Regions from separate parts of the Schinkia azotoformans genome, predicted to be linked through region 2. Evidence: predicted binding sites of a transcription regulator. Region 2 holds the regulator's gene; each other region holds the start of a gene.
What was found. Region 2 encodes Rex, which represses fermentation and respiration genes when NADH is low (regulators of the CRP and FNR family bind a similar motif). Its sites were predicted from a motif close to TTGTGAAATATTTCACAA; they were not measured.
Positions count from the first base shown of each region.

Region 1: P9E47_RS09930 (4Fe-4S dicluster domain-containing protein) is a predicted target of Rex. The motif match lies at 2,467-2,484, and genes of this name have one in related genera.
Region 3: P9E47_RS13940 (nitrate/nitrite transporter) is a predicted target of Rex. The motif match lies at 6,760-6,777, and genes of this name have one in related genera.

Region 1 is NZ_JARSMD010000017.1:25,451-35,566, reverse strand. Features, by position in the region: gene P9E47_RS09940 (molybdopterin-dependent oxidoreductase) at 1-1,023, opposite strand, end outside; gene P9E47_RS09935 (PucR family transcriptional regulator) at 1,041-2,261, opposite strand; gene P9E47_RS09930 (4Fe-4S dicluster domain-containing protein) at 2,505-3,410, shown strand; gene P9E47_RS09925 (response regulator) at 3,432-4,343, opposite strand; gene P9E47_RS09920 (sensor histidine kinase) at 4,345-5,634, opposite strand; gene P9E47_RS09915 (anaerobic C4-dicarboxylate transporter family protein) at 5,839-7,152, shown strand; gene aspA (aspartate ammonia-lyase) at 7,313-8,779, shown strand; gene P9E47_RS09905 (YjiH family protein) at 8,815-10,107, opposite strand.
Region 2 is NZ_JARSMD010000034.1:3,641-13,756, forward strand. Features, by position in the region: gene groL (chaperonin GroEL) at 1-1,535, opposite strand, end outside; gene groES (co-chaperone GroES) at 1,711-1,995, opposite strand; gene P9E47_RS19505 (CPBP family intramembrane glutamic endopeptidase) at 2,251-2,967, shown strand; gene P9E47_RS19510 (YdiK family protein) at 2,964-3,161, shown strand; gene P9E47_RS19515 (redox-sensing transcriptional repressor Rex) at 3,241-3,879, opposite strand; gene moaC (cyclic pyranopterin monophosphate synthase MoaC) at 3,898-4,389, opposite strand; gene P9E47_RS19525 (ABC-F family ATP-binding cassette domain-containing protein) at 4,526-6,463, shown strand; gene P9E47_RS19530 (hypothetical protein) at 6,802-6,966, opposite strand; gene P9E47_RS19535 (hypothetical protein) at 7,087-7,389, shown strand; gene P9E47_RS19540 (DUF4317 domain-containing protein) at 7,469-8,632, opposite strand; gene P9E47_RS19545 (glycerol dehydrogenase) at 8,781-9,869, opposite strand; gene P9E47_RS19550 (BMC domain-containing protein) at 9,950-10,116, opposite strand, start outside.
Region 3 is NZ_JARSMD010000022.1:27,653-37,768, reverse strand. Features, by position in the region: purine riboswitch at 1-6, opposite strand, end outside; gene narI (respiratory nitrate reductase subunit gamma) at 151-840, opposite strand; gene narJ (nitrate reductase molybdenum cofactor assembly chaperone) at 837-1,391, opposite strand; gene narH (nitrate reductase subunit beta) at 1,404-2,870, opposite strand; gene P9E47_RS13945 (nitrate reductase subunit alpha) at 2,860-6,543, opposite strand; gene P9E47_RS13940 (nitrate/nitrite transporter) at 6,847-8,346, shown strand; gene P9E47_RS13935 (rhodanese-like domain-containing protein) at 8,462-8,758, shown strand; gene P9E47_RS13930 (guanylate kinase) at 8,891-9,481, opposite strand; gene P9E47_RS13925 (hypothetical protein) at 9,699-10,116, shown strand, end outside.

The DNA.
Region 1 (10,116 bases), on a different contig from region 2:
CGTTAAAGGAAATTGTTCAACATCAAAGTGTACGAAATAAAGCCCCCCATTAGGTATGGAAAGATTTCCGGTCATGGCTGCTAAACTATTAATAGCTTCTATGCCACTTTTTCCAAAATGGCTCCGTTGCAGTCCTAATCCAATCCATGTGACTGTTGGTTTAATTGAGTAATATAGGGAAGTCAATTCTTCGATTGCTTTCAATGGTACTCCTGTCTTTTCGATAACTTCGGTAATTGTTAAATTCTTTTCAAGAAAGGTTTTAAAGGCATCCCATCCAAGGGCTTGCTTTTCGATAAAACCTTCCTCATATTTTCCACTTTCTATAAGGATTTTTGCAATTCCTAGCGCTAACCACATATCTGTACCAGGCTTTATTTGAATATATAAATCGGCTTTTTTAGCTGTTTCCGTATAGATAGGGTCAATGACAACAAGCTTGGCCCCTTTTCTTCGCGCTTCATAAATAAATTTCATTTGGTGAACATTGGTAACAGCCGGGTTGGAACCCCAGATGACTATTAAACTAGCATTTGCCATATTTTCCGGGACAGAAGAATAGTTATCCCCGAATGAATTCTTGATAGCAAGTCTGCCTGTTTGTGCACAGGGGTTCCCGAATGTTTTCGTATGTGGTCCAAAACTGTTGAACATCCCTTCTGTTGCATAATGAAGGATACCAAGATTGCCGGAAAATTTGTTATAGCCTAAAGCTAGATTGGAACCGTATCTTTGATTTAATTCAATCATTTTATTGGCTATGATTGTGTAGGCTTCATCCCAGGAAATTCTAGTCCAATTTCCTGAGCCTCTTGGTTTTTGGATCATTGGGAATTTGAGGCGATCAGGATGGTAGACATATTGGGTATAGGCGTATCCTTTTGCGCATAATCTGCCTTGATTAAAGCCATGGTTCGGATCACCGGTAACCTTAATAAGTTTGCCATTATCAACATAGGAAAGAATTCCACATGTTCCGTAACAGTTTCGGGGACATGTATTTCTAATAATTTGAAGTTTCAAAGTTAAGGCATCTCCTTTTACAATTGATGCAGCTGCTTAATTTTAAAAGCGGCGGAAATATCAAGTTTTATATTGAAATCCTCCAGCTTTATATTTAGAATTTCCTCAATTCTTTTGAGACGGTAGCGCAATGTATTACGGTGAAGAAATAAAGCCTTTGCCGTTTGGGTAATGTCAAAATGATTGGCGGCAAATGCCTCTAATGTTTCCATTAAATCCCCGTCATTAACAGCATCATATTTTTCCAAATCTCCTAAAATCGTTTCATAATATTCCTTTAAATCCTGAAGATCATGTTTATAAAGAATTCTTTCTAATCCTAATTCAGAAAAGAAAGGGATGTCGATGTTTAGTAATATCCCTAAATCATAGGCAACTTTTGCCTCTTGGAAGCTTCGAAACAATTCAGTTGGGTTACTATAAACCTTGCCAATTCCACAGACTACTTTATACTCCGGATATATCGAATGGATATAATTAATGACTGAATGAGAAAATTGCTTAACTTCATCCCTGCTGTTAACCGGGTCATCGATCGTTTGGAGTGGATAAATCACAATAACCTGATTTTGTTTAATCAAAGTGATCGGGATTTTCCCACAATCGGACAGTATTTTTCCTATATAGCTGTGTATTCTGTTTAAGATTTGTTTTTCTGCAGAAAAGTGATTAAAATCCGTTAATGAAAAAACGATCGTTTGATGAGGGTTATTAAAATTCCATCCCCATATATTTCCGTATTCAATAATATCTTCTCTTTGTTTCATATTTCCATAAAGCAGATCAAATAAAAAGGCGACTTTATATTTAACCTTTTCCTGGTTCATTTCCCGCTGTTTTTGCATCTGAATAGCACATAATGATGCAGTAAATTTTGCGATTTCGCTATATTGGTAGATTTCAATAGGGTCTTCGCCAAGGATAAACAGAAAACCAAAGGTTGTATTCTTAGAAATGATAGGGGCGGCCAATCCTACCATTTTGTTGTCTATCGTTTGAATCTGATACATTCTAGCATTGTTATGATTGGTCGTATTCATCTCTTCAAAGACAGAGGAAGAAAAGGTCTCAGAATTTATAGTGATATCGGATGAAAATAATACATTATAAAGAGGATCCGTAATGGTGATTGGAAGAGAAAGTAGAGACTTTAGCTTTTGTAGAAGTTGGTCAATACCTATACTTGATGCAACTAATAGCTCATTTGCATAATCAGGGATATCTTGGTAGTCTTTCATGGTTTTATCCTGCCTTTCTCTTATTTTCATGTTGTTTATTCCGCTTCTAAATTATCTTACCGTACTAATTTTGGAAGAACAATCAATGTCACAATTCCGTAAGAAAATAGTTGTAGGTTTGTACAAAAAAACTTTCAATAATTCGTTTAGATTGACCATACTTTTCGAAGTTAAAAGAATTTATAATGTATAGTAAGAAATGAATTTGTGAAATAATTAACAAGAATAAAGTGGGGGATATGTATGGGATTATTAAGTTTGTGGGCAGAGAGTTTAACATATGAATATGAAATTTTAAAATCTTGCACGCACCACAAAAGCCCCCGTTCAAAGTGCAAAAAATGTGTGGAAAGCTGTAAAGACAATGCGATTTCCTTTGTTAATGGCATTCCGTCTATTAACTCTGAACAATGTACACAATGTGGGGACTGTATTGCCGCTTGTTCTGTTCAGGCAGTTGCCGGAATTTTTCCGGCAAGAACAGTTAAGAATCATCGATTGGTGATTACAGGGGACCAAGTGCCATCAATAAAGGAATTATTAGTTTATTATAAAAAGGGTATAACAGAAATAGCCTATGATGGTGAATTATCTGTGCATTGGCGGAAATCAATTGAGGATACGAATGAGATTCTACACCTTCTAGGCGAGCCTCCTTTTACTTTCATGAATGAAAAAATGGAGGAAGCGACCATTGAAATGACAAGAAGAGAATTATTTTTCAGCTGGAAAAAAGAAGCGAAGTCGCTCGTGGTTAAGATGGCACCGGCTAAATGGCGCTTCAATCAAGAGGATTTACAACTAGCAAAATATTACCCTAGTCATCAATTTGCTGAAATTACATTGGATACTAGTAAATGTACATTATGTAAAGCATGTGAATTTCTTTGTCATCATAAATGCTTAAATATATCAGATGATAGTTTTATCTTAAATGCCCAAAGCTGTTCAGCCTGTCATTTGTGCGAGGATATTTGCCCGGAAAAAGCATTAACCGTGATTGAAAAAGTATCTGCCCATAAAATTTTGAATTTACCTGTAGTAACAAAGGTATGTAGTACATGTGGTCAAAACTTCAAAACATTAATTGAATCCGATGAAGTATGTGTGCCTTGTGAGAAAAGGAAAAATTTATTAGATATTCACTAATACAGAAATCCCGCCTGGTATTTAAAGGCGGGATTCTTGGTTTACTTCCATATAAAGTACTTGAATGAACTTCTTAATGTTAATTCTTGCATGTCCATTTTCCTCTGGTTGTTTCCCTTCAAGCTCCAACATTTTCATCCGTACTTGCGGGAAATCAAAATAAGTGGAGGCATAATGCCCAAACGTTGGGTTTGAAAAATCATTGATTCCTAAAGAAGCAATATGTTCAAGGGATTGATGAAGGGCCCGTCTTACTCTTTGCTCTGAAGCTTTTGCCTCTTTTTGATCTTTAATCCCGAGCCTTTTTAGTGCAACCTCTTCAAAAAGTTCTTTTAAAGGAGGAATTTCATGTTTCCCTTCAAGTTCTTGTTGTTTCAACACTTCCAAAATGTCTAAGAGATCCTTATGGCCCCCTTCACATAGGATGCCTAAGTCTAATAGTTTATACTTTGCCGCCTCCGCTATATTGTTCGAAGATTGAACGACTGAGTTTCTTTCAGGTAATTGAATAGCCATGTTATTCAATTGGTTTAGTGATTGTTGTATATTATGGATTGATTTTTCAAGGAGGATCCGTTCTTTTACTTTTGTTAAAACGCCAATGACCTCAAGCCGATTTATGGGCTTCATAATGTAATATTCAATCCCCAACGAAAAAGCTTCACCGATTAATTCCTTAATTTCGACTTGTGAAACCATTACGATTTTCCCTTGATAAGCGGGTCTAATTCGACGAATCGTTTCAATTCCATCCTGCTTGGGCATTAATAAATCAATGATTAATATATCGATATCTTTGGCAGTTAATAAAGAATCTGTTACCTCTGAGCCATCACTTGCTTCCCCTTCAATCGTTCCAAAATCTTCATCTTCTATTATATCGGCAAGCATAGCTCGAACAGACGCATCATCATCTACTAGAAAAAATCGCACATTATTCCCCACTTTCTGTTAATTGTTCAATTGGCAACTGGACAATAAAAGAGGTTTTCATTTCTCCCTCAAGCTGTTGAAGTTCAATACTACCATTAAGATGTTCGACGACATCCTTTACATAAGTTAATCCAATCCCATTGGAGGCAACGCCTGATTCATTATACTTTGTTGTGAACCCTGCTTCGAAAATTAAATCCCGATGTCGTTCTGAAATGCCTGGTCCATTATCGGAAATTTTCATAACGAGCATGTCCTCTATTTTCGAAATTTCGATTCTAATCGCTACTGCTTCGATACAGGCCTCTACTGCGTTGGAAACTAGATTATTAATAATGGAAAGAAGAATAAACGTATGATAAAGCTGAGACGAGTCTTCAATTTCTACCTCAATAGAGATATTCTTTTCAAGCATTTGCCCATACCGTTCATTGGTAGTTACGACGATATCGATAATTTCCTTTATTTTCATAAAATCATCTAGTTGTTCTTTTTCCATTAATCTAGATAATCCCGCATGGACCCTTTGAGTGTCCTTCTTCATTTCATGGACCTGACCGGCGATGGCCAAAACAGAGGTTGTATAAGGATTATTTTCGTCCTGTTCCTTCATTTCCCTATATAAACCGTAACAAGCTCGTGTGACCTCTTCTGCATTTTTCATCGATTTTTTCAACTGGACCATTTCTACATATAAATTGGAAATGTGCATTAACAACTGTTCGTTTCTTTTACGTTGTACTTCCTCCGCTAACTTTGCATCGCGGAGAATTAGAATATTAAAGAAACCGAGAACGAAAAAGCTTCTAAAAACAGCAATTATACCAATTAACGCAAAGCTATATAAAGTTAACGGGTTATTTGAAAAAATAGACCGAAAAGAGATTTCCATTACACTTGACACTATTTCAATAAAAACTCCTAATATCCCAATCAATAAAGGCTTATCATAGAAAGCTTTTACCCGTAATAAATGAAATAAACAAGCAAAGGTTAAATAATAGAAAAACACCGGAAAATGTAGAGGGATGATCTCATTCCATACAACATCGTTTATTGTTAATGATGCTAATAAAAGTCGAAAACTGACAACGGCACTGCCAACGAGGAACCCGGACAGGACTGGATGTGTCTTTTTTGACCATAACAATAATAGAAAAAATACCGGTGTCCCAAGACTTACCCGCAAATCCCCTTCAACAGGATAAAATTTAAATTCTCCTGCTAATGGCACGCTAATAATCATGAATAAATAAATCAATAGTTTTTCTCTCATTTGTGTGTATTTCATCCCATACTTCCTTCTTTATTTCTACTATTTACGTCTATTTTAAGTGTATATTGACAACTTTTGTTATAGAAATATGACATTTTTTTGTACAGTGCATGTAATTTGATTCTTTCTGTAGTTTTCTGTAGGGCTGTTAGTATCTTTTATCTATAGAAATAATTAATACATTTATTAAAAAAATCCAAACGATTGGAGGGAAAGATTATGTTTTGGGTTCAATTTTTCATTCTATTAGCATGTATTTTCGTTGGTGCAAGGCTTGGTGGTTTAGGCCTAGGGGTTATGGGTGGTGTAGGACTTGCCATTCTAGTATTTGTGTTTGGATTAGAACCTACGTCAGCCCCAATTGATGTGATGTTAATGATTTTAGCTGTTATTACGGCAGCAGGAGCACTGCAAGCATCAGGTGGAATGGACTATCTTGTTTATATAGCGGAAAAGGCATTAAGAAAAAATCCGAAGAGAATTACCTTTATGGCCCCTATTATTACGTATTTATTTACGTTGTGCGCTGGAACTGGGCATGTAGCTTATTCCGTTTTACCGGTTATAGCCGAGGTTTCAAGGGAATCTGGCGTTAGACCTGAAAGACCGATGTCAATTGCTGTTATTGCTTCTCAACAAGCGATCACAGCAAGTCCAATCTCTGCGGCAACAGTGGCACTTCTTGCACTTTTAGCTGATTTTAAAGTTACCTTACTTGATATTTTAATGATCTGTTTACCGTCCACTTTTATTGCATGTATGATTGGTGCATTTGTTGTTAGTAAAATGGGTAAAGAGCTTCCAGACGATCCGATTTATTTAAAACGTTTGGAAGAAGGACTAGCTCCAATTAAACAAGATAAAAAAGATTTCATCCCACAAAAAGGCGCAAAGCTATCAGTTCTCTTGTTCTTATTAGCGGCTGTATTCGTAGTTCTCCTTGGTTCATTTGAGAAGTTAAGACCAGCTTGGGAAGTGGATGGAGTACTTACTCGGATGGGAATGCCGGCATCGATTGAAATTGTAATGTTAACGATAGCAGCCCTTATTATTATCTTCTGTAAACCAAATGTGGACGAAATTGTTTCAGGCAGCGTTTTTAAAGCCGGTGCAGCTGCTGTAGTTGCCATCTTTGGTATCGCTTGGATGGGAGATACATTCTTTAAAGGAAACGCCGAATTGATTAACGGCTCAATTGCTGGTCTAGTAACATCTGCACCATGGTTATTCGCAGTTGCTTTATTTGCTTTATCAATCTTGTTATACAGCCAAGCAGCCACAGTTCGTACATTAATGCCGCTAGGGGTAACTTTAGGAATCAACCCAGCATTATTAATTGCGATGTTCCCAGCTGTTAATGGATACTTCTTTATTCCGAACTATCCAACAGTTGTTGCTGCGATTAACTTTGACCGAACAGGAACAACAAGAATTGGTAAATATATTTTGAACCATAGCTTTATGGTCCCTGGATTAGTGGCAACAATTGGTGCAATCGTGATCGGCATGATTATTAGTACATTCGTATTTTGATCATTAACTTCAACAAATGAATATATTTACAATTGTCGGTAATAATTGAAAATTTAAATTTAAATTTATAACTAGATTATAAATTTATTAGGAGTATAATGGAGGTGAAATTGCTTCCAATATACTAATCTATAAAACAAATTAAGGGAGAGGACCTTTTATGAACAAGAATGAACAATTTCGCATAGAAAAAGATTTTCTTGGAGAAAAGGAAGTACCTAAAGAAGCTTATTATGGAGTTCAAACAATGCGTGCAGTTGAGAACTTCCCAATTACAGGCTACGCAATAGATGAGGCTCTAATTAAAGCAATGGCTGTCGTTAAGAAAAGTGCTGCGCTAGCTAATAGTGCGATTGGCCAATTAGATGCTAAAATTGCGGAAGCGATTGTAGAAGCAGCAGATGAAATCCTTGAAGGAAAATTACATGGAGAGTTTATTGTTGACCCAATCCAGGGTGGAGCAGGAACATCCATTAATATGAATACAAACGAAGTTATTGCCAACCGTGCCTTAGAAATTATCGGTGAGGAAAAGGGGAATTACAAAGTAATCAGCCCAAATTCACATGTAAACATGGCACAATCAACGAATGACTCATTCCCAACAGCTATCCATCTTTCAACACTGGCAACTTTAGATCGATTATTGCTTGTTATGGAAGAATTGCATGCTGAGTTCTTAAGAAAGGCCGAAGAATTTGATGACATCATCAAAATGGGTCGTACTCACTTGCAGGACGCTGTGCCAATCCGTTTAGGTCAAGAATTTGCAGCCTATGCACGTGTACTTCGAAGAGATATTAATCGCATTAGCAGAACGCGTGAGAACTTATACGAAGTAAATATGGGGGCTACAGCAGTAGGAACTGGATTAAACGCAGACCCTGTTTATATTGAAAAAGTTGTTGGCTATCTTGCACAGTATAGTGGACAACCAATCAAGGGAGTACAAAATCTTGTAGACGGCACACAAAATACAGATTGCTACCTTGAAGTTTCTGCAGCATTGAAAACTTGCATGATGAATATGTCAAAAGTAGCGAATGATTTAAGAATGATGGCTTCTGGACCACGCTGTGGTTTTGGGGAAATTAACTTACCTGCACGTCAACCAGGTTCTTCAATCATGCCGGGTAAAGTAAACCCTGTAATGGCTGAAGTTTTAAACCAAAGTGCCTTTCAAGTTGCAGGTAATGATTTAACAATCATGATGGCTTGCGAAGCGGGGCAATTCGAATTAAACGTAATGGAGCCAGTCGTCGTCTTTAACCTACTACAATCAATTAAGGTAATGACAAATGTGTTTTCTGTATTCCGTGAGCATTGCTTAAGCGGTATTACTGCTAATAAAGAAAGAATGCAAGCCTATGTAGACAATAGCGTTGGTATTATTACAGCGATTAACCCACATGTTGGATATGAAACTGCCGCATCTATTGCAAAAGAAGCCATTGCAACAAAACGTCCAGTTAGAGAGATTGTTCTAGAACGTGGTGTATTAACAGCAGAAGAGTTAGACATTATCTTGCAGCCAGTTGAAATGACACATCCAGGTATTGCAGGTAAAGAATTAATTGAAAAAAAGCGACAAGAAAATGACAACAAAGAGTTAGTGACAAATAGATAATACAAAAGCCGGCCCCTTAGAGCCGGCTTTTCTTTCTAAAAAATGATATGTGCAGCCAATACAATAATCGGCAGCGTAATTAGAGTTCTTTCTAGAAAAATGACGAATAAGTCCAGGAACGTAACCGGAATTTTAGATCCAAGCAACAGTCCACCTACTTCAGACATATAGATCAACTGGGTAACTGAAGTACAGGCCACAATGAATCTTGTCATATCACTTTCGATTCCAGAGCCGATAACAGATGGAAGAAACATATCGGCGAAACCAACAACCAAAGTTTCTGCAGCGGCTTTTGCTTCTGGAACCTGCATTAACTCAAGCAATGGGATAAACGGCATCCCGGTCCATTGAAAAATCGGTGTATATTCCGCTAAGATTAGGGCAAGAGAACCGAACGCCATCACAATCGGGGCAACCCCCATCCACATATCAAGAATATTTTTTAGTCCTTCTTTTATAAAGCCGATAAAACCTTGATTATCTTCTGCGCGATCCACTGCAAGCTTCAACCCCCAATTAAAAGGTGTGTAGCCTTTAGGGATTACCTCTGATCCTTCATTTTCCTTGTCCAAATAAAACGTATCCGGTTTCCGAGAAAGCGGGGGAATGCGCGGACAAATAAATGCCGCAACTAATCCAGATAACGTAACCGTAGCATAAAAAGGTACAAACATAGACCCGAGGTTAACCTGTGAAATAACGACTAAACAAAATGTTATTGAAACAACAGAAAAGGTTGTCCCAATGATGGCGGCTTCCCTTTTCGTATAAAAGCCATCCTCATACTGTTTACTTGTTAAAAGTACCCCAATCGTCCCATCACCGAGCCAGGAGGCAATACAGTCAATTGAAGATCTTCCCGGCAGCTTAAAAATCGGCCGCATCACTTTTGTAAAAAGGGCCCCGAAAAATTCAAGCAGTCCAAAATCTAAAAGCAAGGGCAAAAATAACCCTGCAAATAAAAATACAGAAAATAATATAGGAAGCAAATCGTTTAACAGCAAACCGCCTGTATTTTCCGACCAAATAAACTGTGGGCCCATTTGAAAGTAAACCAAAAAGGCAAAGATGCCGCCCATTACTCTAGTAATGGCCCAAACGACTGGTACATCAAATAGATTTTTGAAAAAAGGGTGCCTCGCAAGAAAGGTGGGCTTGAACAGTTTTGCAATAATCGTTCCGATTGATGTTAATTCAATAATCACCATCATAATCACGGGCAGGTAGGTGCCTAAAAGGCTTTGAATAGACCCGGATAAAATGGCAATCGGGATCGTCATTTCACCATTGTATCTAATAGGAATAATAAATAGGAAAATTCCCATTAATGAAGG
Region 2 (10,116 bases):
AAGAACATAGCAGCTACAGATGTTGCATTTTGTAATGCTGAACGAGTAACCTTAGTTGGGTCAACGATACCAGCTTCAACCATGTTTACCCATTGGTTAGTTGCCGCATTGAAACCAATGCCAACTGCTTCATTTTTAAGGCGCTCAACGATTACAGAGCCTTCTAAACCAGCGTTAGCTGCGATTTGACGAACTGGCTCTTCTAATGCACGTAATACGATGTTTTTACCAGTTTCTTCATCACCTGCTAATTCAAGAGCAGATACTTTATTGTATACGTTAACTAAAGCAGTACCACCACCAGCAACGATACCTTCTTCTACTGCTGCACGAGTAGCGTTTAGAGCGTCTTCGATGCGAAGTTTCTTCTCTTTTAATTCAGTTTCAGTAGCAGCACCAACTTTGATTACAGCTACGCCACCAGCAAGTTTAGCTAAGCGTTCTTGTAATTTTTCCTTATCAAACTCAGAAGTTGTTTCTTCCATTTGTTTGCGGATTTGGTTTACACGACCTGAAATAGTAGCAGATTCACCAGCACCTTCTACGATTGTTGTATTTTCTTTTGTTACAACAACTTTAGAAGCACGACCTAATTGCTCAATCGTTGCAGCTTTAAGATCTAAACCGATATCTTCAGTGATGACTTGACCACCTGTTAAGATAGCGATATCTTCTAGCATCGCTTTACGACGGTCACCAAAGCCAGGAGCTTTAACAGCTACAGCGTTGAATGTTCCGCGAAGTTTGTTAACAACTAATGTTGCAAGTGCTTCACCTTCAACATCCTCAGCGATCATTAATAATGGCTTACCTTGTTGAACTACTTGTTCTAATACTGGTAAGATTTCTTGAATGCTAGCAATTTTCTTATCAGTGATTAAGATATATGGGTTTTCAAGAACAGCTTCCATTTTTTCTGAATTTGTTACCATGTATGGTGAAGAGTAGCCGCGGTCAAATTGCATACCTTCTACTACTTCTAATTCAGTTGTAAAGCCTTTAGATTCTTCGATTGTGATAACGCCGTCGTTACCAACGCGCTCCATTGCTTCAGCAATTAATTGACCTACTTCATCATTGTCAGCTGAAATCGCTGCAACTTGAGCGATGGATTCTTTACCTTGGATTGGCTTAGAGATCGCTTTTAATTCTTCAACAGCAGCTTGAGTTGCTTTTTCAATCCCTTTTTTGATGCCCATTGGGTTCGCACCAGCAGTTACGTTCTTTAAGCCTTCGCGAATTAATGCTTGAGCAAGAACAGTTGCAGTCGTAGTACCGTCACCAGCAATGTCATTTGTTTTGCTAGCTACTTCAGCAACTAATTTTGCACCCATGTTTTCGAATGCATCTGGTAATTCGATTTCTTTTGCGATTGTTACACCATCATTTGTAATTAATGGAGAACCGAACTTTTTCTCTAATACAACGTTACGTCCTTTAGGTCCAAGTGTTACTTTAACTGCATTTGCTAATGCGTCTACACCACGTAGCATCGCACGACGAGCATCTTCACTAAATTGAATTTCTTTAGCCATTTAAGTAGTACCTCCTCAAAATTATTAATCAGCAGGATTCTGATTTTTTTTATTAATTCTATTAGACAAGGGTGATCTACTATGTAAAAAGACTAGTAGATCTATCTCACGAAAAATGAAAGTAAAGTGGGTCTTTGCACACTTCGTAACTCTATCATTCCGCGTTCAAGACCACTTAGCCAACAATTGCTAAAACATCATTCTCGCGAATAATTAAATATTCTTTACCTTCATATTTCACTTCTGTACCAGCGTATTTAGAAAAAATGATGCGGTCGCCTTCTTTAACTTCTAAAGCAACTTTCTCACCGTTATCTAATACACGGCCAGTTCCTACAGCTACAACACGACCTTCTTGCGGCTTTTCCTTCGCAGTGTCTGGTAAAACAATACCGCTTGCAGTCTTTTCTTCTGCTTCAACAAGCTCAATAACAACACGATCACCTAATGGTTTTAACAAGTGAAACACCCTCCTAAGATAAATTTTAAGTATTTTAATTATTAGCACTCATTAATGCTGAGTGCTAACACATTTATTATAATAAATAATTAACTAGATTTTTGCAAGTAAAAACTATATTTTTTTTGTAAAAATTAACCTCCCTGAACATTATTAACGAAATGTTGAAAAACCAATCATCTTTTTATTGGTTTTAAAATAATTATGTTAAAATACAAGAGTGGTTCATCTGATTAAACATAAAGGGGTATAACATTGAAAAGCAGATACTTGCTTACTATATTAATGTATATTTTTGTACAATTTTCGGGGATCTTGTTTGGTGTGGACTTGCTGCTTCGAAATGGGATCTCAAAGGATGATGCGGTGGCCATTTGGACGGTCATAAGCTTTAGTGGCGGTTTATTAGTAGTTATTTTGTTGTTATTGCCAGACATCAAAGCCCGTCATAATACTAACAATCGAGTATCAAGAACTCGTGCAGCAGGCTGGGCGATTTCCGGGATCTTTTTAGCGTTTTTAGCACAGGTTATTGCTGCACAAATTGAAATGATACTTGGAATCAAAATGGGCTCTGAAAACACAGAGATTTTAGTAGAAATCGCGATGCAAACACCGATTTTTATTATTGTTACTTCAGTAGTAGGGCCAATTTTCGAAGAAATTATTTTTCGGCAGATTATCTTTGGCAGTTTATATACAAGATTTAACTTTTGGATTGCCGCTATCATTAGTTCTTTAATTTTTGCAGCTGTCCATTTTGACTTTACACATATCATCATCTATACAGCAATGGGGCTTGTGTTTTCCTTTCTTTATGTTAAAACAAAAAGAATTCTGGTTCCGATTGTTGCCCACGTCTCCATGAATACCTTTGTTGTGTTGGTACGCATCCTATTTGCAGATGATATGGAGAAGCTGCAGAAGCAATATGAACAGGTGCAAAGCTTCGTTGGAGGGTTTTTACAATGAGAACTTCACCTTATACAATGGCACTCATTTATGGGGCGATGGGTGCTCTCTTTACATATTTAGCGATCCAAAGCGCTAAAGAGACAATTTGGAACTTTTCTACGATACTGTTAATGATGATTGCAACCTTCGACTTTTCAACAGCTATTCGATTTATTTTATATAAAAGAATGATTAAAAAAAGAAAATCATAAAACGGCTGCCTCAAAATAGAGATAGCCGTTTTTCCATGTGTACTTTTGAGCAAACTTTCCGGGGCAACCCATAAAATTATTAACTTAATGGGTAATGTTTTAAAAAATAAATTAATGACTGCAACTCAACTGCTAAATCAATATGATGAATTCTAATATCTTCCGGGACATTCAGTCTTGCTGGTGTAAAATTCAAAATTCCTTTTATTCCTGACGTAACGAGGCGGTCCGTTATTGGCTGGGATACCTGTACAGGAACGGTTAAAATGGCAACTTCCAATTCACCTGTGATTTTGCTTTCTAAATCATCTAAATGATAAACTGGAACACCTCCGATATCTGTGCCGACTTTCGCTGGGTCAACATCAAATGCCATCACAATTTTGGAATTATTGTTTTTCATAAAATTATAATGCAAAAAGGCGGTTCCTAAATTTCCTACCCCGATTAAGCACACCTTCACCACTTCATCTTGGCTTAACGTCTGCCTAAAGAAGGACAATAAATAATTGACATTGTACCCATAACCCTTTTTACCAAGGGCACCAAAATAAGAAAAATCACGGCGAATTGTGGCTGAGTCTACTTTTACCGCATCACTTAATTCTTTTGAGGAAACACGCTGTTTCCCTGAAGCATGTAAATTCGCTATAAACCGGTAATATAACGGCAAGCGTTTAGCAGTCGCTTGCGGTATTTTGTTTTTATCAAAAGACATACCATACCCCCGTTCTCCTTAATCAATATTTTCCTTTCTCCGAAAATCTCCGCTTTTTCCTCCAGTTTTCTCAACTAAATATGTTCGGCCAATAATCATTCCTTTATCTACGGCTTTACACATATCATAAACCGTTAACGCTGTAGCAGTTGCTGCTGTTAAAGCCTCCATCTCGACACCTGTGCTTCCCTTTGTTTTAACAGTTGTTTCGATATGTAAAATATACTCAGGGGCTTTCTCTTCCCATGAAAAAGAAATATCCACACCCTTTAGCATCAATGGATGACACATCGGAATCCATTCGGATGTTTTCTTGGCTGCCATCACTCCGGCTACTTGAGCAACAGCTAATACATCGCCCTTTTTCATTTTATTTTCTTTTATTTTTGTATAGATTTCTTCATTTACTTGTATGCTAGAATGGGCAATGGCAGTACGAGTAGTTTCATTTTTTTCAGTGATATCGACCATTTTCGCACGGCCTTCTTCATTAAAATGAGTAAAGGACATTCTTCATTCATCTCCCGACTTACACATATTTTAATACAAAAAAGTTTAGGATGATATTTATTTTTGTCAAAAAAGGAGATTTGTTGCTCGTTTGACATTGTATAAGCTAAACTATGATTTGAAGAGGTGAACCGATATGATACTACTTCAAGTCAACCAACTTACGAAATATTATGGTGCTGATCTTATTTTATCTAATATTAAATTAGAAGTACAATCAAAAGATAGAATTGCTCTAGTTGGAAGAAATGGAGCAGGGAAATCTACTTTATTGAAAATTATCTCAGAACAAATGTCGTATGATGGCGGCGAAATCATTAAGCCAAAAAATTTAATGATCGGTTATCTTGCTCAAGATACCGGCTTGGAATCTAGTCTTTCTATTTGGGATGAAATGTTGACTGTTTTTCACCATCTTCAAATAAAAGAAAAGAAGCTGCGTGAACTGGAAACAAAAATGGGTGATCCTTCCTATTTAGATGATACCGAAAAATACGAAAAATTATTAAAAGAATACGACGAACTGCAAGTAACCTTCAAGGATGAAGGCGGCTATCAGTATGAAGCTGACATCCGAACGGTTTTACATGGGCTTAATTTCGGTGATTTTGATTATTCGACAGCGATTGCAACCTTAAGCGGCGGTCAAAAAACCCGCTTGGCAATGGCTAAGCTGCTTTTAACAAAGCCGGATTTATTAATTCTTGATGAACCGACGAACCATTTGGATATTGAAACGCTGGGCTGGCTTGAACAATATTTGCAAGGTTATCCTGGTGCTCTACTAATCGTCTCCCATGACCGCTATTTTCTAGATAAAGTTGTGACTCAAGTCTATGAATTATCACGGACGAATTGTCGCCGCTATGTAGGAAACTATAGTAAATATTTAGAGCAAAGTGCAGCCGTTTACGAGCAGGAACTAAAGTCTTTCGAAAAGCAACAAGAGGAAATTGCAAAATTAAAGGATTTCGTCCAAAAAAATATTGCAAGAGCGTCAACAACAAAACGGGCACAAAGCCGTAGGAAGCAGCTTGAAAGAATGAAAGTAATGGACCGCCCACTTGGAGATGAAAAGTCAGCCTCATTTTCCTTTGATATTGAAAGACAAAGCGGCAACGATGTGTTAATGGTGGATTCTTTAACCGTTTCCTATCAAGGAAAGGAGCCGATTCTTACAAACGTATCCTTCGGGCTTAAGCGTGAAGAAAGTGTTGCCTTAGTTGGGCCGAATGGAATTGGAAAGTCCACATTGCTTAAGGCGATTACTAAGCAGCTTGAGATCCTTACTGGCACGATCAACTACGGGTCCAATGTTACGATTGGCTATTATGACCAGCAGCAGGCAAACTTGACTTCCAATAAAACAGTCTTACATGAACTATGGGATGAATATCCATTAAGACAGGAAAAAGAAATTCGAACGATATTAGGGAATTTTTTATTTAGTGGTGATGATGTTTTAAAAATAGTCTCTTCGCTAAGTGGCGGTGAAAAGGCAAGATTAGCACTCGCCAAACTGATGATGCAGAAGGCAAATCTATTAATTCTCGATGAGCCGACGAACCACTTGGATTTGGATAGCAAAGAAATACTAGAAAATGCTTTAATCGATTACCCTGGAACGATTCTGTTTGTATCTCATGACCGTTATTTTATAAATCGGTTGGCTACAAGAGTGATTGAGTTATCCACAGAAGGACTGGAGTCGTACTTGGGTGATTATGATTATTATGTGAATAAAAAAGCGGAAATGGAAGAATTGGCACAGCTTGAAAATGAAGGACAATCCTCATCAAAAGTGGTGCAAACAACTCCACCGGAATCGGACAAGGCAAAATATGAACAAGACAAAGAACAGAAAAGAAAAGATCGCCAGCGCCTACGTCGAATTGAAGAGATCGAACAACAAATTGAACAAATTGAAATGAAAGTCGCTGAAAATGATGAACTATTATGTGACCCTGAAGTTTATCAAGACTATGAGAAGGCAGCCAAGTTAACTAGTGAAAACGAAAAATATCATGACCATCTCGAACTCTTGATGGAAGAATGGGAAACTCTACAGGATTAACGTTCAGAGAAAATTCTTCTGGACGTTTTTTCTTGTGGAATTTTGTCAAATCCATTTCTTCCAGATGTGGGTATTTTTTTTATGTATTCACACTATCCACAGTGTTATTCACAGATAAACTCACTTTTTTCAGGCACTCCACAAAGTTATTAACATTATCCACAGAAAAATATCGAATTATCCACAATTTTTATGAACACCTACGGAACCCATTATGTCGGAATTTGTTGAAGTTATCCACCACATCTCTGAGCTGTGGATAAACTCTGTCCACATCCAAAATAAGTCTAGATTTTTTTAAAAATAGTATGTGCATTATTGTAATCGTCTTTGAAATTTTAACTTGACAAAAGCTGAGATTCAGTACTGGGATGATGTTTTCTATAAAACGGTGCAAACGGATCAATGGAAGCACTTCTTAAAGGACCGTTAATGATGCTTTCCGCTTCCCCATCAAAATGTGGAGTTGCCTGCGTACGTTGACTTTCACTATTACGTGACATATTGATCATCTCCTTAGTCTTAAGATAACTATTTTGAAGATGATCTATTCAAGATGCTATATTTAGCAGTGCACATGGAAATAGTAGGAATATCCTCGCTGATAAAGGAGATTCTTAGCCATGTCTACATACATAGAAATGAAAAATATATTTATTACAAAGGTTCAAAAGGACGAACAACGGACAATACTTGAGGTTTGCTTCGAAAATATGCATGAGCCGAAGTATTGTCGTTTATTTAAAGCTACTTTAGAAAAGGAAAGCGATTGGACCATTCGATCCATCGCTGTGTATGATTCTCGAAAAGACAGATTTCTCACAGTTGGGTCCCTTTATGCTCCTATTTTGTATGAGGAAATTAAAAATAAAATACTTCAAGCATTTGAGCAAGACGCTGAGTTTGAACAACAATTGGCTCAATAGGGGCTGTCTATAATGAAACATGCCCATTTTAGGTTTTTTCTCGTGTTTCGGGCACGTTCAATGGGCCATTGAACAACTTTTAAAATGTTTCCGGAATCAATGTAAAGCCCTCAATCACCGTATCTTCATCCACTTCAATTAGTAAACAACGCTTACCGCTATAGTTGACTTGTTTAACATACTTCAAATCTTGAGGGCTGATTGAAATATTTGCGACCTTAGTCTGGATTTTAATCGATTTCGTATTATAATTTGGGACGATACTGCTTGCTTTAAATTCGTGCTTTTCATCATCAATGACTTTTTGAAAAGCTGTTTCTACTTTTTCCGTATTAACATCCTCTACTCCACTCACCTTTAAAACGCGTTCAACGTCTTTGTAGTCCAATTTTGGCGTTTCTTCCTCTTCATTTTCATCAATGATGCGGTTAATTTCTTCATAAACATTTGCAAGGGTTGACGCGTCAACTTGGTCCCCGACGACTTGTTTGACGATTTCTTCGAAAATCGCTTTATCCTCTTGCGCGGTTATAATCTCTTCACCATTCAATACATTCTCGATAAAATCCTCATCAGGTTGATTTGCTTTTTCAGCACAGTACAAAATGTGATTGACATCTGCTGAATTATCAGTGAAGCATGGAAACAAAAAGCCTGCGACTGGTGAAGCAAGGTTAATGATTGGATCTACGATTACACTATATTTAAATACTCTCTCCACATAATCAAACATAAGCGTCTTTTTCGGCTGCATCGTTTTATTGATGCTGCAGAGAATGAATTGATGAGAGTAAACTTCGTCCTGTTCACTCACTTCTGCTTCTTCATTTTTCTTTTTCGTAGGTTTAAAATATTCGCAGCGAATGAAGGTTGCAACCATATCTTCCGTATGCTGTGCACTTTTAAACATTTTCTCGACGATTACTAGCATTTGTGCCTTCCAGTCCTCTACATCACCCGCTTGCAAACCATCATAAAGAAGAAGCTGTGTATGGTCCTCGGCTTCACGTTGAAACTTTAATTCAAACAATTTCACATCCAATTGTCCTGTAAGAACCTTTTTGAAGTTGCTCAGGAATAACTCCTGCTGTTCTTGCTCCAGCATTTGAAACGGCTTACTTTCTTGATGATAAATCTCACTGCTTTCCTTCATAACATATACATTAAAGATATCTTTGATTTTCATTCGATTATTATTAAGCTTAAATTGTTTTCGAATATCTGCTACATCTTTTTTATTCATAGTTACAGATCCAACTCCTAAGTTTAAGTTTAACTTTTCAATTATAAGCAATCTCAAGCTGATTTTGTAGGAGGAATAAGAAAAAACCTCTATCGAAGAAGTTAAAAAGGAAGGGTATGGATACCCTTCCTTTTTATAGTTTCCCTACTTATTTACTCAATTGATCCACAGCTATAATCGCATTTGCAACGTCCTCGGCTGTAATTTCCGGCGAAAGGTTACCCATTGTTTCGCCTTCTTGTGTTGCAGCTTTTCCCACCTTTAGTAACTCTTCATACGATACATTATCTAAATGTAATTCTCTTAATGTTGTTGGTAGCCCTAATTCTTTATAGAAGTTAATATACTTATATAGCTCTTCTGCTGGATGTAACTCTAATACTAGCTGAACAAGAGTACCATAAGCAACCTTTTCACCATGTGTTAAATGATGAATATCCCCATTCAGCACTGTAAAACCGTTATGAATGGCATGGGCTCCTGCTAAGCCACCACTTTCAAAACCGATGCCTGATAGCAATGTATTCGCCTCAACAACTGCTTCAACAGCACTTGTCACGACGCCTTTTTGTACAGCTTTGTAGGCAGGTATCCCATACTTAAACAATGTTTCTTCACAAGCCTGTGCAATTGACCTTGCTGCAATACTTACTTTGCCACCAGCCATTGCTGAACTGTTACTGTTTAATGTTGCTCTTGCTTCAACCCAAGTGGCCATGGCGTCTGCAATACCTGATGCAAATAATCTCGCAGGCGCTTTTGCCACAACCGCAGTATCGACAAGCACAAGATCAGGGTTTTTGTTATAGAATTTATAGGCTTCAAAAACTCCCTCATCAGTATATATTACTGATAACGCACTTGTTGGTGCATCAGTAGAAGCTAAACTAGGAACGATGACTACTTTTACATTCAGTCCATCGGCAACAGCTTTAGCTGTATCTAGAACTTTACCCCCACCAACACCAATGACCAAATCTACCAAATTTGCTTTCCCCATTTCCACGTAACGATTGATTTCATTCATAGAAGACTCACCGTTAAACTGATCATAATGGAAATCAAGGCCCACTGATTTTAAACTTTCGCGGATAGTCTCCCCAGTGACTTTCCATGAAGTACCGCCAGAAATTATAAGTGGTTTTTGACCTAGTACTTTTACATATTGACCAATATCATTTAGTGTACCTTTTCCTTGAATATACCTGCTCGGTGCAGCAAAACAAATAACTGACATTTTCATCTCTCCATTCCCTTTAATTATTTATGATTGATTTAATAATCAACAATTCTGAAATGTTGCTTTAACATAACATCCTAGAGCAGACATTGTATCAGTCTGTCAGATGGAGATGGAATGATCTCTGCATTTACAAGTAAACCTTTTTCTTCTGCTATTTCTTTTCCTGCTTCAATACTCGCTTCGACGGCTGCTACACTACCGGTAAATGTGAAGAATGCTTTCCCGCCAATTCCATTTCCCA
Region 3 (10,116 bases), on a different contig from region 2:
TAGATATAATAGATTAAATGTTATCAATTGAAGGGATATTCGTCAATAACAATCAAAATTGTTGTTATATTGTATTTATTTTGATTTTAACTGTTTTATAGTAAAACAAAGCCGCTGGAATAATCCGAGCGGCTTTGTTAAAAGTAGGGTTTATAGGCTTTGCTGCTTTGGCTCGCGCTTTCTGTAAATAACATAACTGCGTGTTAAATAACGAAGAGGTACACTAAATACGTGTACAAGACGTGTAAATGGCCATGCAGCAAAGAGTCCCATTGCCGCAATCATATGAATTTTAAACCACAGGGGTACCTCTGTAAGCAAGCTTGCATCCGCTTGTAACATTAAAACACCTCTTAACCAAGGTCCAATTGTTGTACGATAATCGAAACCATGTGAATCTAAATTTAATAATGTTGCTGACATACCAGATAAAATGACGATCAGTAAGAAAAATAGGGAAACCCAATCTCCTTTCGTACTCGTCTGAAGGATGCGTTTTACCGTCATACGGCGGTTTGTAAGAATGATAATCCCAAGCGTTGCCGCTATACCAGCGGGAATTCCACCAAGAAGAGCAATCGTATGGTATTGGTGTTCGTTAACTCCCATTGCTTCGTAAACTCCAATCGGAATTAATAATCCCATAACATGTCCGCCAAAGACAAAGATAATTCCCCAATGAAATAGATTGCTGCCTACGCGAAGTAGCTTTTTCTCTAAAAGCTGACTTGATTTAGTTGTCCAGCCAAATTGATCATGATTGTAACGATAAATATGACCGCCAATGAAAATTGTGAGCACAATGTAGGGGAGGACGACCCATAAAAATTGATTAATCAAAGAGCTTCACTCCTTTGTCGCGTATTAGTTATACCTGCTTTACCAAGCTCCAACAATATAGCCTTGATAATATGACCATAAAGGTTTTTGCCAGAATCCAAGTTTTTAGAAACTTCTTCAATATTGGAAAGATATCTTTCGAATATCGTCTTCATCGCTGCTTCATCAACCTGTCCAGCAAATTCAAGCATAATCGGTAAATAATCAGGCAATTCTTTGTCAGTTACATCAAAACCATGTAGCTTGTAAAAGTTTTTAAGGAATAATAGCTCCATTCCCCGTTCACGTTGTTCCCCATTAGACATATAGGTAAGATACAGATTTGTCTTTTTGCCAAAATCAAATGTGTTAATATAGGTAGTAACTAGTTTTGACAAGGATTGCTTTTTTGCCTTTTCACAATATTTTTGTAGCTCCTGTTTAGTTTCAGAACTTTGAATGGAACTAATTTCCTCTAGAACCTCTGGAAGTGAATCCATAAATTCTTGATCAGGATAGTTTAATAAGTATGAGCAAATCTGAAAGGTTAGCTGGCTATCTGTATTATCCATAGTTTTCACTCCTTACAGCGTTCCACAAGAACCTGGTCCGCCTGCAAATGCTAAACCGCAGCTTCCTTGCTCATCATAAAGATCAGCAACGTGTTCACGATGGGAAGCAGGGATCACAAAACGATCTTCATATTTTGCTATAGCAAGTAGACGGTACATATCTTTAATATCTTGTTCTTTTAAGCCCAATTGTTCTACAACCCCAATATTTGGCTGTTTGTTCGTTTGTACACTTCTCATATATGTTCTCATGACCGCCATCTTCTTTAATACTTGACGGATATGGGATTGATCTCCTGCCGTTAATAGGTTGGCAAGATACTCAATCGGTATTCTCATTTCATCGATAGCAGGGAAGATGTCTTCCGCATTTGATGTACTTCCAACGCCTTCAAACATATTCATGATTGGACTGAGTGGTGGAATATACCATACCATTGGCATTGTCCGATATTCCGGATGAAGGGGAAGTGCTATTTTCCAATCAATGATCATTTTGTAGATTGGTGATTTTTGAGCAGCTTCGATGAATTCATTTGGAATGCCTTCTGCTTTTGCCTGCTTAATGACCTCAGGATCATTTGGATCTAGGAAAATCCCTAATTGAGCATGATATAAGTCCTTTTCATCAGCTAATGCTGCTTCTTCCACTTTGTCAGCGTCATATAGCATAACACCGAGGTAACGAATACGTCCTACGCAAGTTTCGGAACAGATGGTTGGCATACCAGCTTCAATTCTTGGAAAGCAAAGTGTACATTTTTCTGCTTTATTTGTTTGCCAGTTAAAATAAACCTTTTTATATGGACATGAAGATACGCAATGTCTCCATGCGCGGCAAGCGTTTTGGTCGACAAGGACAATTCCATCTTCATCACGTTTATACATAGCACCAGATGGGCAGGCACTAACGCAAGATGGATTTATGCAGTGTTCACAAATTCTTGGCAGGTACATCATGAATACATCTTCAAATTCCGTCTTAATTTGCTCTTCCATTTTTTCAACGTTAGGGTCCCTAAGACCTGTAACGTGAGCACCAGCAAGGTCATCCTCCCAGTTCGGTCCCCAAAGAATTTCCATATATTCTCCCGTTAAAGAAGACTTTGGACGGGCAACCGGCTGTGTTTTTCGCTCAGGGCTGTTTGTTAATGTTTCATAATCATAGGTCCAAGGCTCATAGTAATCATCGATTTCAGGAAGATTAGGGTTAGCAAACAAATTTAGTAAGCGATTTGTTTTTGTACCTGATTTTAATTGCAGTTTGCCGTTTTTAACTTCCCAGCCGCCGCGATAATGCTCTTGATCTTCCCAACGTTTTGGATAACCGATACCTGGTTTTGTTTCAACGTTGTTAAAATACATATATTCTGCACCTGGACGATTTGTCCAGGTGTTTTTGCAAGTTACACTACATGTATGGCAGCCAATACATTTATCTAAATTCATGACCATGCCGATCTGTGCTTTAATCTTCAAGCCAATCAACCTCCTTCAGTTTACGGATCACAACGTTTAAGTCACGTTGGTTTCCTGTCGGTCCATAGTAGTTAAAGCCGTAGCTTAATTGTCCATAGCCGCCAATCATATGGGTTGGCTTCATATGAATTCGCGTAGGGCTATTATGTGTTCCCCCACGATTACCTGTTAATTTTGATCCCGGTACGTTGATATGACGGTCTTGTGCGTGATGCATAAAGGCCATACCACGTGGAAGTCTGTGCGAAACGACAGCTCTCGCTACAACAACTCCATTACGGTTAAAGCATTCAATCCAGTCGTTATCTTCGATACCAACCTCTTCTGCATCATCTTTGTTCATCCAAACAGTTGGACCGCCGCGGAAGAGGGTTAACATTGGCTGTGAGTCGAAATACATACTATGAATGGACCATTTATTATGCGGTGTTAAATAGTTCAATACGATTTCTTTTCCCTCAACTTCAGGGCGATTTTTTCTGAATGGCTTCGGCTGTAAGATTGGCTTAAATGTTGCCATCGCTTCGCCGAATTCCTGCATCATTTCATGATCCACATAGAAAGATTGTCTTCCTGTTACAGTTCTCCAAGGAATCAAACGTTCTACATTTGTTGTAAATGGAGAATAGCGTCTTCCTCCTTTTTCAGAACCACTGAAGGCGGGGGAAGTAATAACCGTTTTTGGTTGTGCTGTAATTTGCTCGAACGTAAAGCATTCTTCTTCACGCTCAGCAGCTAAGTCCACTAATTCAAGATCAGTAGTCTTTTCAAGTGCTTCCCAAGCCTTTACAGCCATTCTACCGTTAGAAGTAGACGATAAAGTCAATACGGCTTCACAGGCATTTTTAGCTGTGCTGATGTTAGGGCATCCGTCACCAACACCGCCGCTGACCGTACCAAGCACGTTTTTCAACTTTTCATATTCCTCTGCTGCAGACCATGAGATTCCCTTAATTCCATGTGGTGCATTTTTCACGTTTGGACCGATAGAAATCCATTTATCGTAAATAAGTTTATAATCTCTTTCGACAACATGAATTTGTGGCATAGTTTTGCCAGGAATTGGCTCACATTCACCTTTCGACCAGTCCTTAATTGCACCTAGTGGCTGTGCTAACTCCTGCGGTGTATCATGTAGAAGCGGAGTAGCGACAACTTCCTTCATTGGGTCCAGATTTAGATCTGTCGCCATTTCAGATACGGTTTTTGCCATCGATTTAAAAATTTCCCAGTCAGAACGTGCTTCCCATGGAGTTGAAATAGCCGGATTAAACGGATGAATAAATGGATGCATATCCGTACTATTTAAATCATGTTTTTCATACCAAGTTGCTGCCGGAAGGATGATATCTGAATAAAGGGCTGTACCAGCCATACGGAAATCTAAATTAATCAATAGATCAAGTTTTCCTTCCGGTGCTTGATCATGCCATTTTACTTCTTCTGGACGTAAGCTTTCCGCATCATCATTTAATAATCCGTTCGTTGTACCTAGTAGGTGTTTTAAGAAATATTCGTGGCCTTTACCGGAACTTGAAATCAAGTTGGAGCGCCATACAAATAGATTTCTCGGGAAGTTGATTGGATTATCTGGATCTTCAATTGCAAACTGTAATTTTCTTTCTTTTAGCTGTTTAGCAACAAATAGACCAATTTCTTGTGGAGAGCTAGCCCCTGATGCAACTGCTTCTTTATATAAGTCAATGCCATTTTGATTAAATGTTGGGTAGGATGGGAGCCATCCTAGTCTTGCTGCCATCACATTGTAATCGGCATAATGATTATAGCGAGCCTTCTCGTAAATCGGCGAAATATGGTCGCTTACCGGTTGTTCTTCATAACGCCATTGGTCCGTTACAAAGTAGAAGAAAGATGTACCATTTTGTAATTTCGCTGGACCTGTCCAATCCTTTGCTGTTGCAATAGTTTGCCATCCTTCTGCTGGTCTTAGCTTCTCTTGACCAACATAGTGCGCCCAACCGCCTCCGTTCACACCTTGGGAACCAACTAATAAAACAAGGTTTAAGACAGCACGGTAAATTGTATCAGAGTTAAACCAATGGTTTATACCTGCACCGACAATGATCATCGAACGACCATTTGTATCAAGTGAATTTTGTGCAAATTCACGAGCGATTTTTGTAATAAGCTCTTTCTTGACTCCAGTCGTGTTTTCTGCCCAAGCTGGTGTAAACGGAATGTTATCATCTAATGCTTTTGCCGCATGATCACCAAGACCGCGGTTTATTCCATAGTTGGCAAGAGTTAGGTCAAAGACAGTTGTCGTATAGAATACTTCACTGTTATTCTCTACTTTTCTTATTGGAACATTGCGGTACAATACTTCATTGCCTTGATGTGAGAAGTATGGAAGTTTGACAGTTGCTATTTCTTCCTCAATACCTTGGAAGGATAGTCGAGGATCAAAGCCTTCTCCAGTTTCCTCATCAACCATTTTTAAATTCCATTTTGCTTTGCCTTCCCAACGAGCGCCCATTGTGCCATGAGGGATGACGAGTTTTCCATTCTTTTCATCAAATAAGACTGGTTTAAATTCACCATTTTGCACTTCTTTACCTAGGTCATTTGCGTTTAAGAAACGATCAGGAAGGAAGTGGTCGCCATCCTTTTTCAATGTAACGACGAATGGGAAATCAGTGTATTGCTTCGCATAGTTGATAAAATAATCATGCTGATTTTCTACATAAAATTCTTTTAAAATAACATGGCCCATAGCCATTGCTAACGCACCGTCGGCACCTTGCTTGACCTTCATCCAGTCATCCGCAAATTTAGTTGATTCAGCGTAATCAGGGCTTACGGACACAACTTTTGTACCACGATAGCGAACTTCGGCTAAGAAGTGAGCATCAGGTGTACGGGTTTGCGGTACATTCGAACCCCAAGTCATGATGTAGCCGGAATTATACCAGTCACTACTTTCTGGTACGTCAGTTTGATCTCCCCATATTTGAGGGGAAGCAGGTGGGAGGTCTGCATACCAATCATAAAAGCTTAACATTGGACCACCGATTAGTGACATAAAGCGACCGCCGCCAGCATAGCTAAGCATCGACATAGCAGGTATCGGAGAAAATCCAACATTGCGGTCAGGCCCATATTTGATTATCGTATATAAAATCGAAGCGGCTATAAGTTTTAAAACCTCATCCCACTCAGCACGGACTAGGCCGCCTTTTCCTCTTGCTTGTTTGTACGCTTTTGCTTTTTCAGGATTTTCAACAATGCTTTTCCATGCATCAAGTGGTGTAGAGTTTTCCTTTAAAGCTTCACGCCACATATTTAATAAAATCCCGCGAACATATGGATATTTAACGCGAAGTGGACTGTAGATATACCAAGAAAAGCTTGCTCCACGCGGACAACCACGAGGTTCAAAGTCAGGCATATCAGGACCTGTTGAAGGATAATTAAGATTCTGTCCTTCCCAAGTTACAATTCCGTTTTTCACAAAGATGTTCCAGCTGCATGACCCGGTACAGTTTACTCCATGTGTAGAACGAACTACTTTATCATGCTGCCATCTATTGCGATACGCTTGCTCCCAGTCACGATTTTCATATGTGGTCTGACTATGATTATTAGCTTGTTTTTCAATAGGAGTTAAATATTTTAAGCGATTTAGTAATGGGGAACGCCGATTATTTTTCATAAAAATCTCTCCTCACTTCAAATTTTCTAAACATCTTGTATTAGAATGTTTGAATCATTTCCTAATGACAATGAAACAATAAAGATACAACTCTCAACAGTGAGGTTGTTCACACAATTATCATTTGTCACAAAAAAGACACAAATTGCCGAAAAAACATTGTAGATTACATAAAAATTTTTGTCCTTTGTGACAAATGTTTGAACTCGAAAAAAGATGTGAGGTTCCTCACATCTTTAGGGGGTTACTTTTCATTACCATGTGTTCTATCAAAGAAGTTTGAAAGAAAAGGGGAGTTTGAAAATGAATACAAAAATTCAACTGCCATTGCAAACATTTAGTTTAATTGCAGGATTTATGGTGTGGGTTATTTTATCTTCTTTAATGCCTTTTATAAAAGAAGAGATTAGCCTATCAACAAATCAATTGGCTTTAATTACTGCTATTCCAGTAGTACTTGGATCATTAATGAGAATTCCAATTGGATATTGGACCAATCGTTTTGGGGCGAGAAAATTATTTTCCATTAGTTTTTTGTTATTAGTTCTTCCAATATTTTATATTAGCATTGCCGATTCGTTTGTTGACCTTTTGATAGGAGGTTTGGTACTTGGCTTGAGTGGGGCTGTCTTTTCAGTCGGAGTTACATCACTACCTAAGTATTATCCAAAGGAACGCCATGGTTTTGTTAATGGTATTTATGGGGTTGGTAATGTCGGAACAGCCATTACTACATTTTCAGCACCAGTGCTTGCTAACCAATTTGGTTGGCAAACAACGGTAAGGTTTTTCATCATTCTAGTCATTTTTATTGCAATATTGAACTTTTTCTTAGGAGATAAAAAAGAAACAAAAGTAAACACACCTTTAATGGAACAAATCAAAGGTGTATACAAGGATGAAAAACTTTGGTTTTTATGTTTATTTTATTTCCTAACATTCGGTGTGTTTGTAACATTTACAGTTTATTTACCGAATTTCTTGGTTACAAATTTTGGCTTGGATAAGGTGGATGCTGGCTTAAGAACGGCTGGATTTATTGCGCTTGCAACCTTTGTTCGTCCACTCGGTGGATGGCTTGGAGACAAATTTAATTCTTTCAAAATATTAATGATTGTGTTTGCGGCTTTAACTTTATCTGGTGTTTTATTAGCATTTAACCCATCCTTACTTTATTACACAATTGGATGCTTAACGATTTCATTATTTGCCGGTATCGGAAATGGAGTCATATTCAAACTGGTTCCAATGTATTTCTCTAAACAAGGCGGTATTGTGAATGGACTTGTTGCGGCAATGGGGGGATTAGGTGGTTTCTTCCCACCATTATTATTATCCTTCTTATTTAATTTAACGGGTCATTACGCAATCGGTTATATGGCTTTATCGCAAGTTGCAATGGCATCGTTAATTATCGTGATTTGGATGTTCTATCAAGATAAATTAAGTATGGCCGATGAGATCATTGACCACTCAACCCAAGGAATTTTTGTTACTGACTTAAATGGCAAAATTCAAAAAGTGAATCCAGCCTTTACAACGGTAACCGGTTTTAGCGAGGAAGAGGTAATTGGACAAAATCCACGGATTTTAAAATCGGATAAACACTCAAATGATTTTTATGAAGAACTGTGGAAAACAGTAAAGGAACACGGAATTTGGAGTGGACAAATTTGGAATAAGAGAAAAGATGGACAGTTGTATTTAGTTTGGGTAACCATAAATACTGTAAAAAACAATGGTGGTGAAATCAAAAATTACGTCGCCATGTTTAGTCAAATTGACGAAATAACCGGGTTTTAATTCATCACAAAAAAAGAATGTCCGTCATGTAGTATTACTAAAAGCATGATGTTTGACATTCTTTTTTATTTATTTTAGGATACCGTTATGGGTAGGCAATTAGGAGGTAAAATCGATGAAACAAATTTCCGCAAAAGAAGTTGAAACTTTAATAAATGAAGGAAAAAAGATAGATATTATCGATGTCCGTGAAGATTTCGAAGTCGCCACCGGTAAAATTCCAGGTGCAGTCCATATTCCAATAGGATCTATTGAATTTAGAATGGATGAATTAGATAAATCAAAAGAATATATTATCGTTTGTCATTCAGGTGCAAGGAGCGGGGCAGTGACTCGATTCCTTGAAGGACATGGATTCAATGCAACGAATATGAGCGGTGGCATGGTAGAATGGGAAGGGAAAATTGAATAAATCAAAAGCTCAGAGGTTGGGTCTGAGCTTTTTTGATTTATGAAAAGTAAACATAGTTATAGCGCACAATTGTCTAACTCCAGCATCCAGCGACTCGTAAACTTCGCTAAACGGGTGCTTCCGTTTTTCTTATTAATAATCAGTTTGCACAAGGTTTCGATCAAGATATTTTTCAATCACTTCACTAACTTGGAAGGAGACCTGTGGTGAATCGAAGTTTTCAAAGGCATGTTCACATTCATTTTTGTAATTCATCGTTTCATCATAATGGGATAAATGTCTTTGGATGTCTTCTTCTGAGTCCTGTCTTTCCTTTTGTCGGCTAACGACAGTGTCCCTATCAGCGTAGACGAAGAGGCGGATTACTTTATCTCCATACATCTTTTTAAGTTTTTCTGTTCCTTCGGGATTTAGTGTTAAGTATATAAAATCATGGTTTTCAAAAGCCTTAATAATATCCTCTTCACGAATACCATATTTAATTCCGTCGATTTCAACACTTTCCAAAAATTCCTGTTGCTCTTCCATTTTTGCAAATGCATCTTCACTTACGAAATGGTAGTCCTTCCCATCTGTTTCATAATGTCTAGGTTGTCTAGTTGTATAAGAAATAACAGTCTCCATATCGAAAACTGTGGAAACCATCTTAGCGATTGTTTTCCTTCCAGAACCATCCGGCCCTGTATAAATAAAAATTCTTTCTTTTTCTTTTACTTGGTACATAAAAGCCCTCCTTCTAATTTAATTTAGAATCCCCATCACCAATTGACCTTACATGGCATCAAAAATTGGAATTGGTGCCGTAAAACGATTATATCATAAAAAAGTAAATTTCGCAATTTTCAGATTTATCAAACGTAATTTGAATTTCGTTTTGTAGGAGTTTGTCCAAACGTTTATGGGGTTTTTGAATAAGATATATAAAGGCAGGTGAGTTAACATGTATTTAGTTGGTTTTTATTCACCGAAAGCAAAGTCAGGTGTAACAGAGCTGTCGTTATCCATTTATAACTGGCTTAAATCAAACACAACTTTATTGGTGGCGTTCATTTCTTACGGATCATTAGAGAAAGAAGAAATATCAAATGAACTTATTCATGAATTTTCTAAATTAACATTAATAGAACAAAAGCGGAAAGTAAAACAATTGAAAAAGCAGTTCGACATTATCATATACGATGCATCCAGTCAATTATCCGATGGTGTTCTTAAAATTTTACCAATTGTAGACAGACTATTTGTTGTTGGTGATGAACATCGAGATTTTGCTGTTAAGCTTCATGAAATAATACAATTCAATAAAATATTTGATAAAAGTGTGAAGAATTTTATTACACATTTACAAGGAAACAAAACAT